2 regions of the Streptomyces sp. NPDC096040 genome follow, and region 2 is predicted to be linked to the other one. Evidence: riboswitches for the same ligand, from Rfam matches in the RefSeq annotation. Region 2 holds a riboswitch; the other holds the start of a gene.
The links. Region 2 has a riboswitch for cyclic di-AMP ahead of ABTY98_RS19725 (C40 family peptidase). Riboswitches for the same ligand answer to the same signal wherever they lie in the genome.
Positions count from the first base shown of each region.

Region 1: linked by a shared signal. The riboswitch ahead of ABTY98_RS31375 (M23 family metallopeptidase) and the one ahead of ABTY98_RS19725 (C40 family peptidase) in region 2 are both predicted to bind cyclic di-AMP.

Region 1 is NZ_JBEOTA010000027.1:89-7,720, reverse strand. Features, by position in the region: gene ABTY98_RS31390 (DNA gyrase/topoisomerase IV subunit A) at 1-2,307, opposite strand, end outside; gene ABTY98_RS31385 (M16 family metallopeptidase) at 2,585-3,988, shown strand; gene ABTY98_RS31380 (M16 family metallopeptidase) at 3,985-5,373, shown strand; cyclic di-AMP (ydaO/yuaA leader) riboswitch at 5,599-5,762, shown strand; gene ABTY98_RS31375 (M23 family metallopeptidase) at 5,775-6,530, shown strand; gene ABTY98_RS31370 (GntR family transcriptional regulator) at 6,743-7,438, shown strand.
Region 2 is NZ_JBEOTA010000013.1:154,958-162,589, reverse strand. Features, by position in the region: gene ABTY98_RS19735 (ATP-dependent Clp protease proteolytic subunit) at 80-715, shown strand; gene ABTY98_RS19730 (hypothetical protein) at 723-1,031, shown strand; cyclic di-AMP (ydaO/yuaA leader) riboswitch at 1,394-1,575, shown strand; gene ABTY98_RS19725 (C40 family peptidase) at 1,579-2,052, shown strand; gene ABTY98_RS19720 (ATP-binding protein) at 2,086-2,544, opposite strand; gene ABTY98_RS19715 (helix-turn-helix domain-containing protein) at 2,757-3,617, shown strand; gene ABTY98_RS19710 (DUF397 domain-containing protein) at 3,627-3,854, shown strand; gene ABTY98_RS19705 (8-amino-7-oxononanoate synthase) at 3,914-5,041, opposite strand; gene bioB (biotin synthase BioB) at 5,189-6,346, shown strand; gene ABTY98_RS19695 (adenosylmethionine--8-amino-7-oxononanoate transaminase) at 6,339-7,619, shown strand; gene bioD (dethiobiotin synthase) at 7,622-7,632, shown strand, end outside.

The sequences.
Region 1 (7,632 bases), on a different contig from region 2:
GTCCTCGCCCTTCAGGAACCGCTGGCAGCGCACACCGCCGGTGGCGCGGCCCTTGCGCGGGTACTGGTCGAACGGGGTCAGCTTGGCCGTCGTCTGCACCGAGTCGTCGAGCGTGCCGCGCGAGCCGGCCACCGTGAAGACCACCGCGTCGGCCGCCGGGTCCACCGCCGTGAAGGAGATCACCTTCGCACCCTCAGTGAGCTTGATGCCCGTCATACCGCCCGCCGGACGGCCCTGTGGACGCACCTGGGAGGCCTGGTAGCGCAGCAGCTGTGCGTCGTCGGTGATGAAGATCAGGTCCTCCTCGCCGGTGCGCAGCTCCATCGCGCCGACGATCCGGTCGCCCTCCTTGAGGGTGATGACCTCCAACTCGCCCTTGTTGGACGGATAGTCCGGGACCACGCGCTTGACCACGCCCTGCTCGGTGCCGAGGGCGAGACCCGGTGAGGACTCGTCCAGCGTGGTCAGGCAGACCACCGACTCGTCGTCCTCCAGGGACAGGAACTCGGACAGAGGTGCGCCGCCCGCGAGGTTCGGGGCGGTCGCCGTCTCCGGGAGCTGCGGGAGGTCGACCACGTTGACGCGGAGCAGACGGCCGGACGAGGTCACCGCACCGACCTCGCCGCGGGCGGTCGCCGGGACCGCCGAGACGATCACGTCGTGCTTGGCCCGCTTGCCGTCGGTGTCCTCGGGGAACGGCTCGCCGTTCGTCGTGCGCGCCAGCAGGCCCGTCGAGGAGAGCAACACCCGGCACGGGTCGTCGGCCACCTGGAGCGGCACCACGGCCGCCGGGGCGCCCGAGGCCTCCAGCAGCACCGTACGCCGCTCGGTGCCGAACTTCTTCGCCACCGCGGCCAGTTCGGCCGAGACCAGCTTGCGCAGCTCCGCGTCCGACTCCAGGATCCGGGTCAGCTCGGCGATCTCCGTGGTGAGCCGGTCCTTCTCCGCGTCCAGCTCGATGCGGTCGTACCTGGTCAGCCGGCGGAGCGGCGTGTCCAGGATGTACTGGGTCTGGATCTCCGACAGCGAGAAGCGCTCCATCAGGCGTTCCTTGGCCTGCGCGCTGTTGTCGCTGGAGCGGATCAGCCGGATGACCTCGTCGATGTCGACCAGGGCCGTCAGCAGGCCCTCCACCAGGTGCAGCCGGTCGCGGCGCTTGGTGCGGCGGAACTCGCTGCGCCGGCGGACCACGTTGAAGCGGTGGTCGAGGTAGACCTCGAGCAGCTCCTTGAGGCCCAGGGTGAGCGGCTGGCCGTCCACCAGGGCGACGTTGTTGATGCCGAAGGACTCCTCCATCGGCGTCAGCTTGTAGAGCTGCTCCAGGACCGCCTCCGGCACGAAGCCGTTCTTGATCTCGACGACCAGGCGCAGCCCGTGCGCGCGGTCGGTGAGGTCCTTGACGTCGGCGATGCCCTGCAGCTTCTTCGAGTTGACCAGATCTTTGATCTTGGCGATGACCTTCTCGGGACCGACCGTGAAGGGCAGTTCGGTGATGACCAGGCCCTTGCGGCGGGCCGTGACCGTCTCCACCGCAACCGTGGCCCGGATCTTGAAGGTGCCGCGGCCCGTCTCGTACGCGTCCCGGACGCCCTCCAGGCCGACGATCCGGCCGCCGGTCGGCAGGTCGGGGCCCGGGACGTGCTTCATCAGCGTGTCCAGGTCCGCGTTCGGGTACCGGATCAGGTGCCGGGCGGCCGCGATCACCTCGCCGAGGTTGTGCGGCGGCATGTTCGTCGCCATGCCGACCGCGATGCCCGACGAGCCGTTGACCAGCAGGTTCGGGAAGGCGGCGGGCAGCGCCACCGGCTCCTGCTCCTGGCCGTCGTAGTTGGGCGCGAAGTCGACCGTGTCCTCGTCGATCGACTCGGTCATCAGGCTGGTCGCCTCGGCCATCCGGCACTCGGTGTACCGCATGGCGGCCGGCGGGTCGTCGTTGCCCAGCGAGCCGAAGTTGCCGTGGCCGTCGACCAGCGGGACGCGCATCGAGAACGGCTGGGCCATGCGCACCAGCGCGTCGTAGATCGACGCGTCGCCGTGCGGGTGCAACTTACCCATCACTTCGCCGACCACGCGCGCGCACTTCACGTAGCCGCGCTCGGGGCGCAGTCCCATCTCGTTCATCTGGTAGACGATCCGGCGGTGCACCGGCTTGAGGCCGTCACGGGCGTCCGGCAGGGCGCGCGAGTAGATGACCGAGTACGCGTACTCGAGGTAGGAGCCGCGCATCTCGTCCACGACGTCGATGTCGAGGATCCTCTCCTCGTACGAGTCGTCGGGCGGCGGGGTCTTCGTGCTGCGGCGGGCCATCGCTGCCGGCTCCTTGCTCATGCGTGAACGGGATCTGACGCGGACCATTGTGGACCGCGGTACTGACAACCCGGGCCAGGACCCGGTCTCCGCGGCCCGCCCCGGTGCCTCGGAGGCGCTCGGGAGTGGGTCGGACGCAGGCTACGCGATCCGCTGTGGGCGTACGTCGTGCGGGAACTTCGCCGGGCCCCCGCCCGCTTGCATACAGTGGCAGGACTGGCAGAAAAACCGCGGTTCGAGACCGCTTCCGCGAGTGAGCGCGAGTGAAGGGACGTACATGCCCATGGGTCACACGACCACGGCCGAGACAGGCTCCGGAGGCCTGACAGCGACCGAGCACCGCTTGGCCAACGGTCTGCGCGTGGTGCTTTCCGAGGACCACCTGACCCCGGTCGCGGCGGTCTGCCTCTGGTACGACGTCGGTTCCCGGCACGAAGTCAAGGGCCGTACCGGCCTGGCTCACCTTTTCGAGCACTTGATGTTCCAGGGCTCCGCCCAGGTGAAGGGCAACGGCCACTTCGAGCTCGTCCAGGGCGCCGGCGGCTCGCTCAACGGCACCACCAGCTTCGAGCGCACCAACTACTTCGAGACCATGCCCGCCCACCAGCTGGAGCTCGCCCTCTGGCTGGAGGCCGACCGCATGGGCTCCCTGCTGGCCGCCCTGGACGACGAGTCGATGGAGAACCAGCGGGACGTCGTCAAGAACGAGCGCCGCCAGCGCTACGACAACGTCCCCTACGGCACGGCCTTCGAGAAGCTGACCGCGCTCGCCTACCCGGAGGGCCACCCCTACCACCACACGCCGATCGGCTCGATGGCGGACCTGGACGCGGCCACCCTGGAGGACGCGCGGGCGTTCTTCCGTACCTACTACGCGCCCAACAACGCGGTCCTGTCTGTCGTCGGCGACATCGACCCGAAGCAGACCCTCGCCTGGATCGAGAAGTACTTCGGTTCCATCCAGGCACACGACGGCAAGCCCACTCCGCGTGACGGTTCGCTGCCCGACGTCATCGGCGAGCAGCTGCGCGAGGCCGTCGTGGAGGAGGTGCCCGCGCGGGCGTTGATGGCCGCCTACCGGCTCCCGGAGGACGGCACGCGCGCGTCCGACGCGGCGGACCTGGCCCTCACCGTCCTCGGCGGCGGCGAGTCCTCCCGCCTCTACAACCGGCTCGTACGGCGCGACCGTACGGCCGTCGCCGCCGGCTTCGGCCTGCTGCGGCTCGCCGGCGCGCCATCCCTGGGCTGGCTGGACGTGAAGACCTCCGGTGACGTCGAGGTTCCGGTCATCGAGACCGCCATCGACGAAGAGCTCGCCCGGTTCGCCGAGGAGGGCCCCACGCCCGAGGAGATGGAGCGCGCCCAGGCCCAGTTGGAGCGCGAGTGGCTGGACCGGCTGGGCACGGTCGCGGGCCGCGCGGACGAACTGTGCCGGTTCGCCGTCCTGTTCGGCGACCCGCAGCTCGCCCTGACCGCCGTCCAGCGCGTCCTCGCGGTGACCCCGGAAGAGGTCCAGGAGGTCGCCAAGGCCCGTCTGCGGCCCGACAACCGCGCGGTGCTCGTCTACGAGCCCAAGTCCCCGGAGGCGGTCGAGGACGCCGACGTACCCGAGGACCCCGAGGCCGAGGCCACGGTCGAAGCCGCCACCGCCGAGCACGACGACGAGGAGACGGCCAAGTGACCGAGCTCGCCACCATGGACTTCCACCCCCGGCCCCAAGCGGGCGAGGCCCGCCCCTGGGCCTTCCCTGCCCCCGAGCGCGGCACCCTGGACAACGGGCTGACCGTGCTGCGCTGCCACCGCCCCGGCCAGCAGGTCGTCGCCGTGGAGGTGCTCCTGGACGCACCCCTGGACGCCGAGCCGGCCGGCCTGGACGGCGTCGCCACCATCATGGCGCGCGCCTTCTCCGAGGGCACCGACAAGCACTCCGCCGAGGAGTACGCCGCCGAGCTGGAGCGCGCCGGCGCCACCCTCGACGCACACGCCGACCACCCCGGTGTCCGGCTCAGCCTGGAGGTCCCGTCCTCCCGCCTGGGCAAGGGGCTCGGACTGCTCTCCGACGCGCTCAGGGCGCCGGCCTTCGCCGACAGCGAGGTCGAGCGGCTGGTCCGCAACCGCCTCGACGAGATCCCGCACGAGCTGGCCAACCCCAGCCGCCGGGCCGCCAAGGAGCTCTACAAGGAGCTGTTCCCGTCGACCGCGCGGATGTCCCGTCCGCGCCAGGGCACCGAGGACACCGTCGAGAAGATCGACGCGGCCTCCGTACGCGCCTTCTACGACCGGCATGTACGGCCCGCCACCGCCACGGTGGTCGTCGTCGGCGACCTGACCGGCATCGACCTGGACGAGCTGCTGGGCGAGACCCTGGGCGCCTGGCGCGGCTCCACCGCCCAGCCCCGGCCCGTTCCCCCGGTGTCCGCCGACGACACCGGCCGTGTCGTCATCGTGGACCGCCCCGGAGCCGTCCAGACGCAGCTGCTCATCGGCCGCGTCGGCCCCGACCGGCACGACCGCGTCTGGCCCGCCCAGGTGCTCGGTACGTACTGCCTGGGCGGCACCCTCACCTCCCGCCTGGACCGCGTCCTGCGCGAGGAGAAGGGCTACACCTACGGCGTCCGCGCCTTCGGGCAGGTCCTGCGGTCCGCCCCCGACGGCAGCGGCGCCTCGATGCTCGCCGTCAGCGGCTCCGTGGACACCCCGAACACCGGCCCGGCGCTCCAGGACCTGTGGACGGTGCTGCGCACCCTCGCCGCCGAGGGCCTCACGGACGCCGAGCGTGACGTCGCCGTGCAGAACCTGGTCGGCGTGGCGCCGCTCAAGTACGAGACGGCGGCGGCCGTCGCCGGCACCCTGGCCGACCAGGTCGAGCAGCATCTGCCCGACGACTTCCAGGCCACGCTCTACCGGCAACTGGCCGCCACCGGCACTGTGGAGGCCACCGCGGCGGTCGTGAACGCCTTCCCGGTGGACCACCTGGTGACCGTTCTCGTCGGCGACGCGGCGCAGATCAAGGAGCCCGTGGAGGCCCTCGGTATCGGCGAAGTCACGGTCGTCGCCGCGGAGTAGGCAGAGCGAAGCAAGCAGCGCGGCCGGACGAGCGGCACGCGCGCGTGCAGCGGCCCTGGTGACTGTCGCGTCACCAGGGCCGCCCAATGTCCGAATTGGGGCGGAGGTTGCCTGTCTGCCCTGTGGGATACGCGACAAAAACCGTGATCCGTTTGGGCATTGTGAGGACGTCCTCGTAGGTTCTTCCGGGCTGTCCGTCAGGCAGTGCGCCGCGCCCGCGGCACCGGACAGCCATCGCCGAGTCCCCGTACGGCGCGAGCCAGGGGAGCCGGGGACCCATGCAGTCCCTGGGGTGAATCGGGCGCCCACGCGAGCCGCGAGGGGGCCCGTAGGAGACCTTCCTGCTCCGAACCCGTCAGCTAACCCGGTAGGCGAGAGGGAAGGAAAGGACCAGCCTCTACATGGCGTTCATGTGCGCCTCCGGGAAGCACCGTCGTCCCGGCCGGGTGAAGCGCACCACCGCGCAGGCCGCCGGCATCGCGGCCCTCACCGCCACGGGTGTCATCGGCACCGTCTCGGCCGCCCCGGCGCTCGCCGCCGAGAACTCCGTCGAGCAGACCGGCCTCACCCCGGTCATCACGGTCAGCGACTCCGTCGCCGACCAGATCGACGCCCAGGCCGCCGCGCAGAAGGCCGCCGCCGAGCGCAAGGCGGCCGAGGAGGCCGCGCGCAAGAAGGCTGCGGAGAAGGTCAAGAAGGAGCGCGAGGCCAAGGTGCGCGCCGCGCGGGAGGCCGAGCGCAAGCGCCTCAACGCCTTCGTCGCGCCGATCTCCGACTCGTACGTCTCCACCGGCTACAAGACCGGCGGCTCCCTGTGGTCCTCCGGCGCCCACACCGGCATCGACTTCCACGCAGCCAGCGGCACGGTGGTGCACGCCGTCGGCACCGGCACGGTCGTGACCACCGGCTGGGGCGGAGCGTACGGCAACCAGATCGTCATCAAGATGGCCGACGGCATGTACACCCAGTACGGCCACCTGTCGTCCATCGGCGTCACGGTGGGCCAGAAGGTCACCCCCGGCCAGCAGATCGGCCTCTCCGGCGCGACTGGCAACGCGACCGGCCCCCACCTCCACTTCGAGGCCCGCACGACCCCCGAGTACGGCTCGGACGTCGACCCGGTCGCCTACCTCCGCAAGCACGGCCTGAACGTCTGACCCGACCACGGCGATGACCATGTGACGTCACCTGGCGAGAGCCCCGAAGCCCCGGCCCCCGGAGTCGGGGCTTTCGTCGTTTTCGTGACTCCGGTGTCCAAAAAATATGCATGGATTCCGGGCCGCCGTCGGAAATTCCCGCTCATTGCAATAGAGTCACGGAACGGACGTCACTCGGCGGCGTTTCACGGGGATTAAGGCGGAGGTCGGACATGCGGATTCCGGCGCACTCGGTATGCACAGCGATCCGGGACGACATCGTCGCGGGTGTCTACGAGCGCGGCAGCCGGCTCACCGAGGAACTCCTGGCCCGTCGCTACGGCGTCTCGCGCGTCCCCGTCCGCGAGGCCCTGCGCACCCTGGAGGCCGAGGGCTTCGTGGTGACGCGTCGGCACGCGGGTGCGTGCGTCGCGGAACCGACCGAGCAGGAGGCCGCCGACCTGCTGGAGATGCGCCTGCTCCTGGAGCCGCTCGGCGCCTCCCGCGCCGCCCAGCGCCGCACCGAGGCCCACCTCAAGGTGCTGCGCGGACTCGTCAGGCTGGGCCAGGAACGGGCCCGCAGGGGCGGCAGCGAGGACCTGCGCTCCCTGGGTGGTTGGTTCCACGAGACGCTCGCCCAGGCCACCGGCAGCCACGCCCTGACCTCGACACTCACCCAGCTGCGCCACAAGATCGCCTGGATGTACGCCGTCGACGCACCCGTCAACCCCGTGGAGTCCTGGGCCGAGCACGGTGCCATCGTGGACGCGGTGACGCGCGGCGACGGCGAGCGCGCGCGGGCGATCACCGCGCTGCACACCGAGCGGTCCACGATCTCCCACCGGCTGCGCTTTTCCGGCGGCACGGACCGGGTGAACGGTGTGAGGACTTCGCAACATCCCGTAAACGTGTCGGGCCTGCGGCATTAACACGGGCGCCGTATACAAAGGGGTGTTATTCGGTGGAGCAGTATTTCCGTTGCCCTTCAGTGGCCTCCGTCGCCCCTATTTCGCGCGCGCCCGGAATTTCCGATGGCGCGCTATCGGTGTGCCCGGCGGATAATTAACTATGCCCGGCGCAAAGTCCGGCCACGCATGAATGGCGGCCGTTCATAAAGACCCGC
Region 2 (7,632 bases):
GCCAGGATCTGTACGTCCTGTACATTTTGTAGTGAGAGTCCGGCCGCTGAGACGCCTCAGCCGCGAGGAGGGGTACGCCATGACCCGACCGTCCGCCCGCTACGTCCTGCCCGAGTTCACCGAACGCACCAGCGCCGGGCAGCGCACTCTTGATCCGTACTCGAAGCTGCTGGAGGAGCGGATCGTCTTCCTCGGCACGCCCGTCGACGAGACCTCGGCCAACGATGTGATGGCGCAGTTCATGTACCTGGAGCACGCGGCGCCTGAGCGGGACATCTCGCTGTACATCAACTCTCCGGGCGGTTCGTTCAGCGCGATGGCCGCGATCTACGACACGGTCCAGTACGTCGGCTGTGACGTGGAGACGATCTGCCTGGGGCAGGCCGGCGCGTCGGCCGCGGTGCTGCTCGCGGCGGGCACACCCGGCAAGCGGTCCGTGCTGCCGGGTGCGCGCATCGTGCTCCAGCAGCCGTCGCTGCCGGAACCGGTACAGGGCCAGCCGAGTGATCTGGTCATCCAGGCGGCGGAGTTGGACCGGATCCGCGCGCTGCTCGAAGAGATGCTCGTCCGGCACACCGGGCGCACGCCGGACCAAGTCCACCAGGACCTGGAGCGGGATCTGGTCCTGGACGCGCAAGCGGCGCTGGCGTACGGGCTGGTGGACCGGGTCGTGCCCAGCCACAGGACCTCCCTCGGTCTGCCGGACGCGGGGTGAGCGGCCGATGCTGCCACCGGAGCTTCCGCCGCTGCCCGCGCTGACCCGCGCCGAGGGCGAGTTGATCGACCGTTACCTGGACGTGGTCGATCTGCTGGGCCGTATCAACCCGGCGCAGAACGAGGACACCTATCGTGGGCTGCGCGCCGCGCAGGCGCTGGTGCGCGCGGCGTCCGAGCTGCGCGACGCACTGGCCCTGATGCACCGACGGGGTGAGACGGAGCTCCACGGGGACACGCTGGCAAGGGCATTGCGGGTACTCGACGGTGAGCGCCGGACCGCCCGCGTCGCACTCCCGCCCGACTGCGTACGGTGACGCACGCGGAAGTCCGGTGCGACACGTCCACCGGCCGACCGGACCGGAGTCGAAACGACCCAAAGGGGTTACCGCCGTTCGGCGGAGGTTGGCGTGGTTTTACCTGACCGCCGAGGTCGCTCGACGTGCGCGCCCGGAGGTGCCCGCGGAAGGCTTCGGCGCAGGTCCGGGGCTACGCAGGGCAGTTGACGGATAATCGAACACAACACTGTCCACCCGAACGGGTGGGTGGTGAGTAAACCCACAAATCCCCGATTCCGTTGGGATTTTCGGACAGGCGTGAGTGAAGATCCCTGTCGACGACAAGCCCCCGCTACAACGGCGGGGCGGTCCGGGCGGACGCCGAGTCCTGCCGCCGCCTGGATGACCGGTCGACGGAAGTGGATCGGCAGGAGTGGAGGACCCAAGCACGACGGGTCGCCGGAACGGTCGCACCATGACCGGGCCGAGCAGCCCTTGGGGTGAAGCCGCGGCAACGCGGCCGGGCAACTTCGCCAGCCCGAATCCGACAGGTCATCCTTCACAGGCGGCTGACGAAGGGTTGCGCATGACTGCGCTCAATCGTGTTCCGTCGTTGATGGCGCGGGCCGGCACGGCCTCGGCGCTCACCATCGCCGCCGTGGGTGGCTCCATCGTGATCCCGGGTGTCGCCTCCGACGCCTCGGCCGCCACGATAGCGACGAAGGCACTTCAGATCGCTGCCTCGAAAAAGGGCTCGCCCTACAGGTGGGGCGCCACCGGGCCGAACCGGTTCGACTGCTCCGGGCTCACGCTGTACTCGTTCAAGAAAGCGGGCAAGAAGCTCCCGCGTACGGCGGCCCAGCAGTACAACAAGACCCGTCACATCTCGGCCGGCAACCGCAAGGCCGGGGACCTGGTCTTCTTCCACTCGGGTTCCAGCGTGTACCACGTCGGCATCTACGCCGGGAAGGGAAGGATCTGGCACGCCCCGAAGACCGGGGACGTGGTGAAGCTCCAGAAGATCTGGACGCGGAGCGTCTGGTACGGCCGGGTCAGCTGACCCCGCCGAGAGTCGGCCGGCAGGAGCTCAGGGCTACGGTTCCTGCTGGCCGGCCACGGTGACCGTGCCGGCCGGTACTGCCCAGGGCAGCTCGATGAAGACGGTCTTGCCGCCCTCCCGGGTGGGGCGCACCCGGAGCTTGCCGCCGCACTCCGCGGTGAGCCAGCGGATGATGACCATGCCGCGCCCGTTGTCCTGCTGCACCGCGGCGGGGAGTCTCTTGGGGAAGCGCGGATGGCTGTCCGTGACGCCGATGCGCAGGTGTTCGTCGCGGTGGAGGACGAGGTCCACCGTGAAGGTGGGTGACTGCCCGAAGGTGTGCTGCACCGCGTTGGTGGCGAGCTCGGAGACAATGAGGCGGATGGTGTCCGCGGTCTCCGTCTCCGGTGGCAGCCCCCATTCCGCGAGGGTGCCCAGCACATAGGAGCGGGCCGCGGAGACCGAGGCGGGATCGCTCGGCAGAGTGACGGATGCTTCCAGGTGGTCTGCCATGGCGACGTCGTCCCTTTCCCACGGGACCGGAGCCCGACACGGCGCGGATGGTTCGAGTACGGTCCCGGACTGGTGCTTCTTCGTCAGACTGCCATTACCAGGGCGGTCAGGGGAGCGATCCACCAAGATATGCATATATCTGTCGCTCGATGCGGTGAACTCTGCGACCTCAGAGCGTATTTGGGCGGCTCGGAAGGAGTAAGGAGTAGCCCATGCAGAACGGTCCCGCGGTACGCCGCCGGAAACTGGGCGCCGAACTGCGCACGCTGCGCACCGGCGCCGGCCTCACGAGCGGCGAGGCCGCTCGTCTGGTGGGCTGGCATCAGTCGAAAGTGAGCCGGATCGAGACCGGCGCCAGCGGTGTGAAACCGGCCGATGTGCGGTTACTCCTCGACGCCTACGGCGTGGTCGAGGGGCAACTGCGGGAGTTGCTGCTGGTGTTGGCGGGGTCGGAGGACACCGCCGGGCGGCACCACTGGTGGCATGCCTATCGCGGGGTGCTGCCGCCCACCTACCGGGATTTCATCAGTCTGGAGTCGCAGGCCAGCGCGATGCGCACGCTGGAGACCTCGGTCGTACCGGGGCTGCTGCAGACCCCCGAGTACGCGCGTGCCGTGACCCGGGCGGCCGTGGACGGGCTCGACGACGAGGCGCTGGACGCCCTGGTGAAGGTGCGTCTGGCCAGGCAGGACGTGCTGCGAAACCGTCCGCCGCTGGAACTGAGCGCGGTCCTTGACGAGGCGGTGCTGCGCCGGGAGGTCGGCGGCCCGGGCGTGATGGCCAGACAGCTGGAGCGGCTGGTGGAGGCGGCCCGGTTGCCCCAGGTACGGCTCCAGGTGCTGCCGTTCTCGGCCGGAGCCCATATCGGCATCACCGGTCCTTTCGTAATCTTCTCATTTCCGAGCACTTCTGATCTGGATGTGGTTGTTGTCGACCAGTTGACGAGTAGCCTCTACCTCGAACGGAAAGAAGACCTCCAGGCGTACGCGGAGGCCTTCAACACCCTTCAGATCCACGCCCTTTCGACCGAGGACTCGTTGGATTACATCGCCGGGATAGGTGACGGCGCGTAAGGAGGCACCATGACTGCACTGCCTCGGAACGTACCTTCAAGTGCTGATCTGCACGGACTGCGGTGGCTGCGCAGCAGCTACAGCACCGGAGCGAACAACTGTGTGGAGACGGCACGGCCGCACTCCGGTCCGCTGACCGGACTGCTCGCCGTGCGCGACTCCAAGGATCCGGCCGGACCCGCGCTGCTCTTCTCCCCCGGGAGCTGGGCGGGCTTCGTGTCGGCGCTCACCGGCTGATCAGCCCGTAACCGACTCCGTATCCGCATATGGGCAAGGCCCGGCCGTGTCACGCCGACTCATGGTCGTGTCTCGCCGATCACCTGTACAGCGCGTTCGATCTCGGCCCCGGAGAGGTCCGCACGGGCGGTCAGCCTGAGCCGTGAGATGCCGTCCGGCACGGAAGGCGGACGGAAACAGCCCACGGCCAGGCCTGCCGTACGGCAGTCGGCCGCCCACCGCACGGCCCCCTCCGGGGACGGTGCCCGCACGGAGACCACCGCGGCGTCCGGACGTACCGCTTCCAGACCCGCGGCGGTCAGCCGTGCGTGCAGTTCCGCGGCGACCTCGCGGGCCCGCACCGCTCGTTCCGGCTCGCGGCGCAGCAGCCGTAGCGCCGCCAGGGCCGCGCCCGCGGCGGCCGGGGCCAGGCCGGTGTCGAAGATGAAGGTCCGGGCCGCGTTCACCAGATGGTCGATCACCCGGGTCGGGCCGAGCACGGCCCCGCCCTGGCTGCCCAGCGACTTGGAGAGGGTCGCCGTGACGACCACGTCGTCGGCGCCGCGGAGCCCGGCCGCGTACGGCGCGCCCCGCCCGCCGTCCCCGAGGACCCCGAGCCCGTGGGCGTCGTCCACGAGCAGCCCGGCGCCGCGCTCCCGGCATGCCTCGGCCAGTGCGGCGAGCGGTGCCGCGTCGCCGTCCACCGAGAACACCGAGTCGGAGACCACGACCGCGGGTCCCTCATGGGTGCCGAGCGCCTTGCGTACGGCGTCCGGGTCGGCGTGTCCGACGACCTGGGTGGCGCCCCGGGCCAGCCGGCAGCCGTCGATCAGGGAGGCGTGGTTGAGGGCGTCGGAGACGATCAGGGAGCCGTGCGGGCCGAGGGTGGTGACGGCGGCGAGGTTGGCGGCATAGCCGGAGGAGAAGACCAGGGCCGCCTCGGACCCGCAGAATTCGGCCAGCTCGCGCTCCAGCTCGGTGTGGAGTTCCGTGGTGCCGGTCACCAGCCGGGAGCCGGTGGAGCCGCCGCCCCAGGTCCGGGCCGCCCCGGCCGCGCCCTCGGCGACCTCCGGGTGGTGGGCGAGGCCCAGGTAGTCGTTGCTCGCCAGGTCCAGCAGCGGGGAGTCGGCGGGGCGGGGGCGCAGGGTCCGTACCAGTCCGGCGCGGCGGCGCAGTTCCGCCTGTTCGTCGATCCAGCCGAACGCCATGGCTCCTCCGGTCATTTTGTAGGCAGTGGACAGACCCTAGCGGCACCGGCAGCCACCCACTGTGTGGCAATACCCACACGTCGAACTGACAGGGTTGTGCAAACTCTCCTTGGCCCGGAGCAGCCTCGTAGTACAGGATCGGCTCTCATGGACCTGCTGAACACGCTGGTGGACAAGGGGCTTCGGCGCGAGCTGCCGACCCGCGAGGAAGCGCTCGCCGTGCTGGCGACCTCCGACGACGACGTGCTCGATGTGGTGGCGGCGGCCGGCAAGGTGCGCCGGCACTGGTTCGGCCGGCGCGTGAAACTCAACTACCTGGTCAACCTCAAGTCGGGCCTGTGCCCGGAGGACTGCTCCTACTGCTCGCAGCGCCTCGGATCCTCGACCGGGATCCTCAAGTACACCTGGCTGAAACCCGACGAGGCATCGAAGGCGGCCGCCGCTGGTCTGGCCGGGGGCGCCAAGCGGGTCTGCCTGGTGGCGAGCGGACGCGGCCCGACCGACCGGGACGTCGACCGGGTCGCCGGCACAATCAAGGCGATCAAGGAGCAGAACGAGGGCGTCGAGGTGTGCGCCTGCCTCGGCCTGCTCTCCGACGGCCAGGCCGAGCGGCTGCGCGAGGCGGGCGCCGACGCCTACAACCACAACCTCAACACGTCCGAGGGGACGTACGGGGACATCACGACCACGCACACGTACGCCGACCGGGTGGACACCGTCACCAAGGCGCACGCGGCTGGTCTGTCGGCCTGCTCCGGTCTGATCGCCGGTATGGGCGAGACCGACGAGGACCTGGTCGACGTGGTCTTCGCGCTGCGCGAGCTGGACCCGGACTCGGTGCCGGTCAACTTCCTGATCCCGGTCGAGGGCACCCCGCTGGCCAAGGAGTGGAACCTCACCCCGCGGCGCTGTCTGCGCATCCTGGCGATGGTGCGGTTCGTCTGCCCGGACGTGGAGGTCCGTATCGCGGGCGGCCGTGAGGTCCATCTGCGCACCATGCAGCCGCTCGCGCTGCACCTGGCCAACTCCATCTTCCTCGGCGACTACCTCACCACCGAGGGCCAGGCCGGCCAGGCCGACCTGGAGATGATCGCGGACGCCGGGTTCGTGGTCGAGGGCGCCGACGAGGTGACTCTGCCGCAGCACCGGGCGGAGGTCGGGGGCGCCGGCTGCGGGTCGCACGCCGAGGCCGGGTGCGGTGCTCATGAAGGGGGATGTGGCACCGCCGCCGCCGACGAGCCGCGCACCGACCTGGTCGCCGTCCGCCGCCGGGGCGCCGGAACGGATCTCGCGCCCAATGCCTGACCTGAGCGTCCCCGAGCTGCTGGAGCTGGACCGGCGGCACGTCTGGCATCCGTACGGACCGATGCCGGGCCGGGCCGAGCCGCTCGTCGTGGAGTCGGCGAGCGGGGTCCGGCTGCGGCTCGCGGACGGCTCGGGCGAGCTGGTCGACGGCATGTCGTCCTGGTGGTCGGCGATCCACGGCTACAACCACCCGGTGCTCAACGAGGCCGCGCGCGACCAGCTCGGCCGGATGAGCCATGTGATGTTCGGCGGGCTCACCCACGAGCCCGCCGTACGTCTGGCGAAGCTCCTTGTCGACATGTCGCCGGACGGGCTTGAGCATGTCTTCCTCGCCGACTCCGGCTCGGTGTCGGTTGAGGTCGCGGTCAAGATGTGTCTGCAGTACTGGCGTTCCCTGGGGCGCCCCGCGAAACAGCGCCTGCTGACCTGGCGGGGCGGCTACCACGGCGACACCTGGCAGCCGATGTCGGTGTGCGACCCCGAGGGCGGGATGCACGAGCTCTGGTCCGGGGTACTGCCCCGCCAGGTCTTCGCGGACGCGCCGCCGACGGAGTACGACGAGTCGTACGCCGACCGTCTGCGGTCGCTGATCGAGCACCACGCGCCCGAACTGGCCGCGGTGATCGTGGAGCCGGTGGTGCAGGGCGCGGGCGGGATGCGGTTCCACTCCCCCGCCTATCTGCGGGTGCTGCGCGAGGCCTGCGACGCGCATGACGTGCTGCTGGTGTTCGACGAGATCGCGACCGGTTTCGGCCGCACCGGCGCGCTGTTCGCGGCGGACCACGCTGCCGTCACCCCGGACGTGATGTGCGTGGGCAAGGCGCTGACCGGCGGTTATCTGACGATGGCGGCGACCCTGTGCACACCCCGGGTGGCCGAGGGCATCTCTCGGGGTGAGGTGCCGGTGCTGGCCCACGGCCCGACGTTCATGGGCAACCCCCTCGCCGCTTCCCTGGCGTGCGCCTCGATCGGTCTGCTGCTGGGCCAGGACTGGCAGGCGGGGGTCAAGCGGATCGAGACGGGCCTGCGGGACGGACTGGCGCCGGCCCTGGACGTCCCCGGCGTACGGGACGTCCGCGTCCTCGGTGCCATCGGGGTCGTCCAGCTCGACCACGAGGTGGACATGAAGGCCGCCACGGCGGCCGCGGTGCGCGAGGGTGTGTGGCTGCGGCCGTTCCGCGATCTGGTCTACACGATGCCCCCGTACGTCACGGGCGACGCGGACGTGGCACGGATCGCGCGCGCGGTGTGCGCCGCCGCGCGGGAGGGATGAACATGCCGATCCT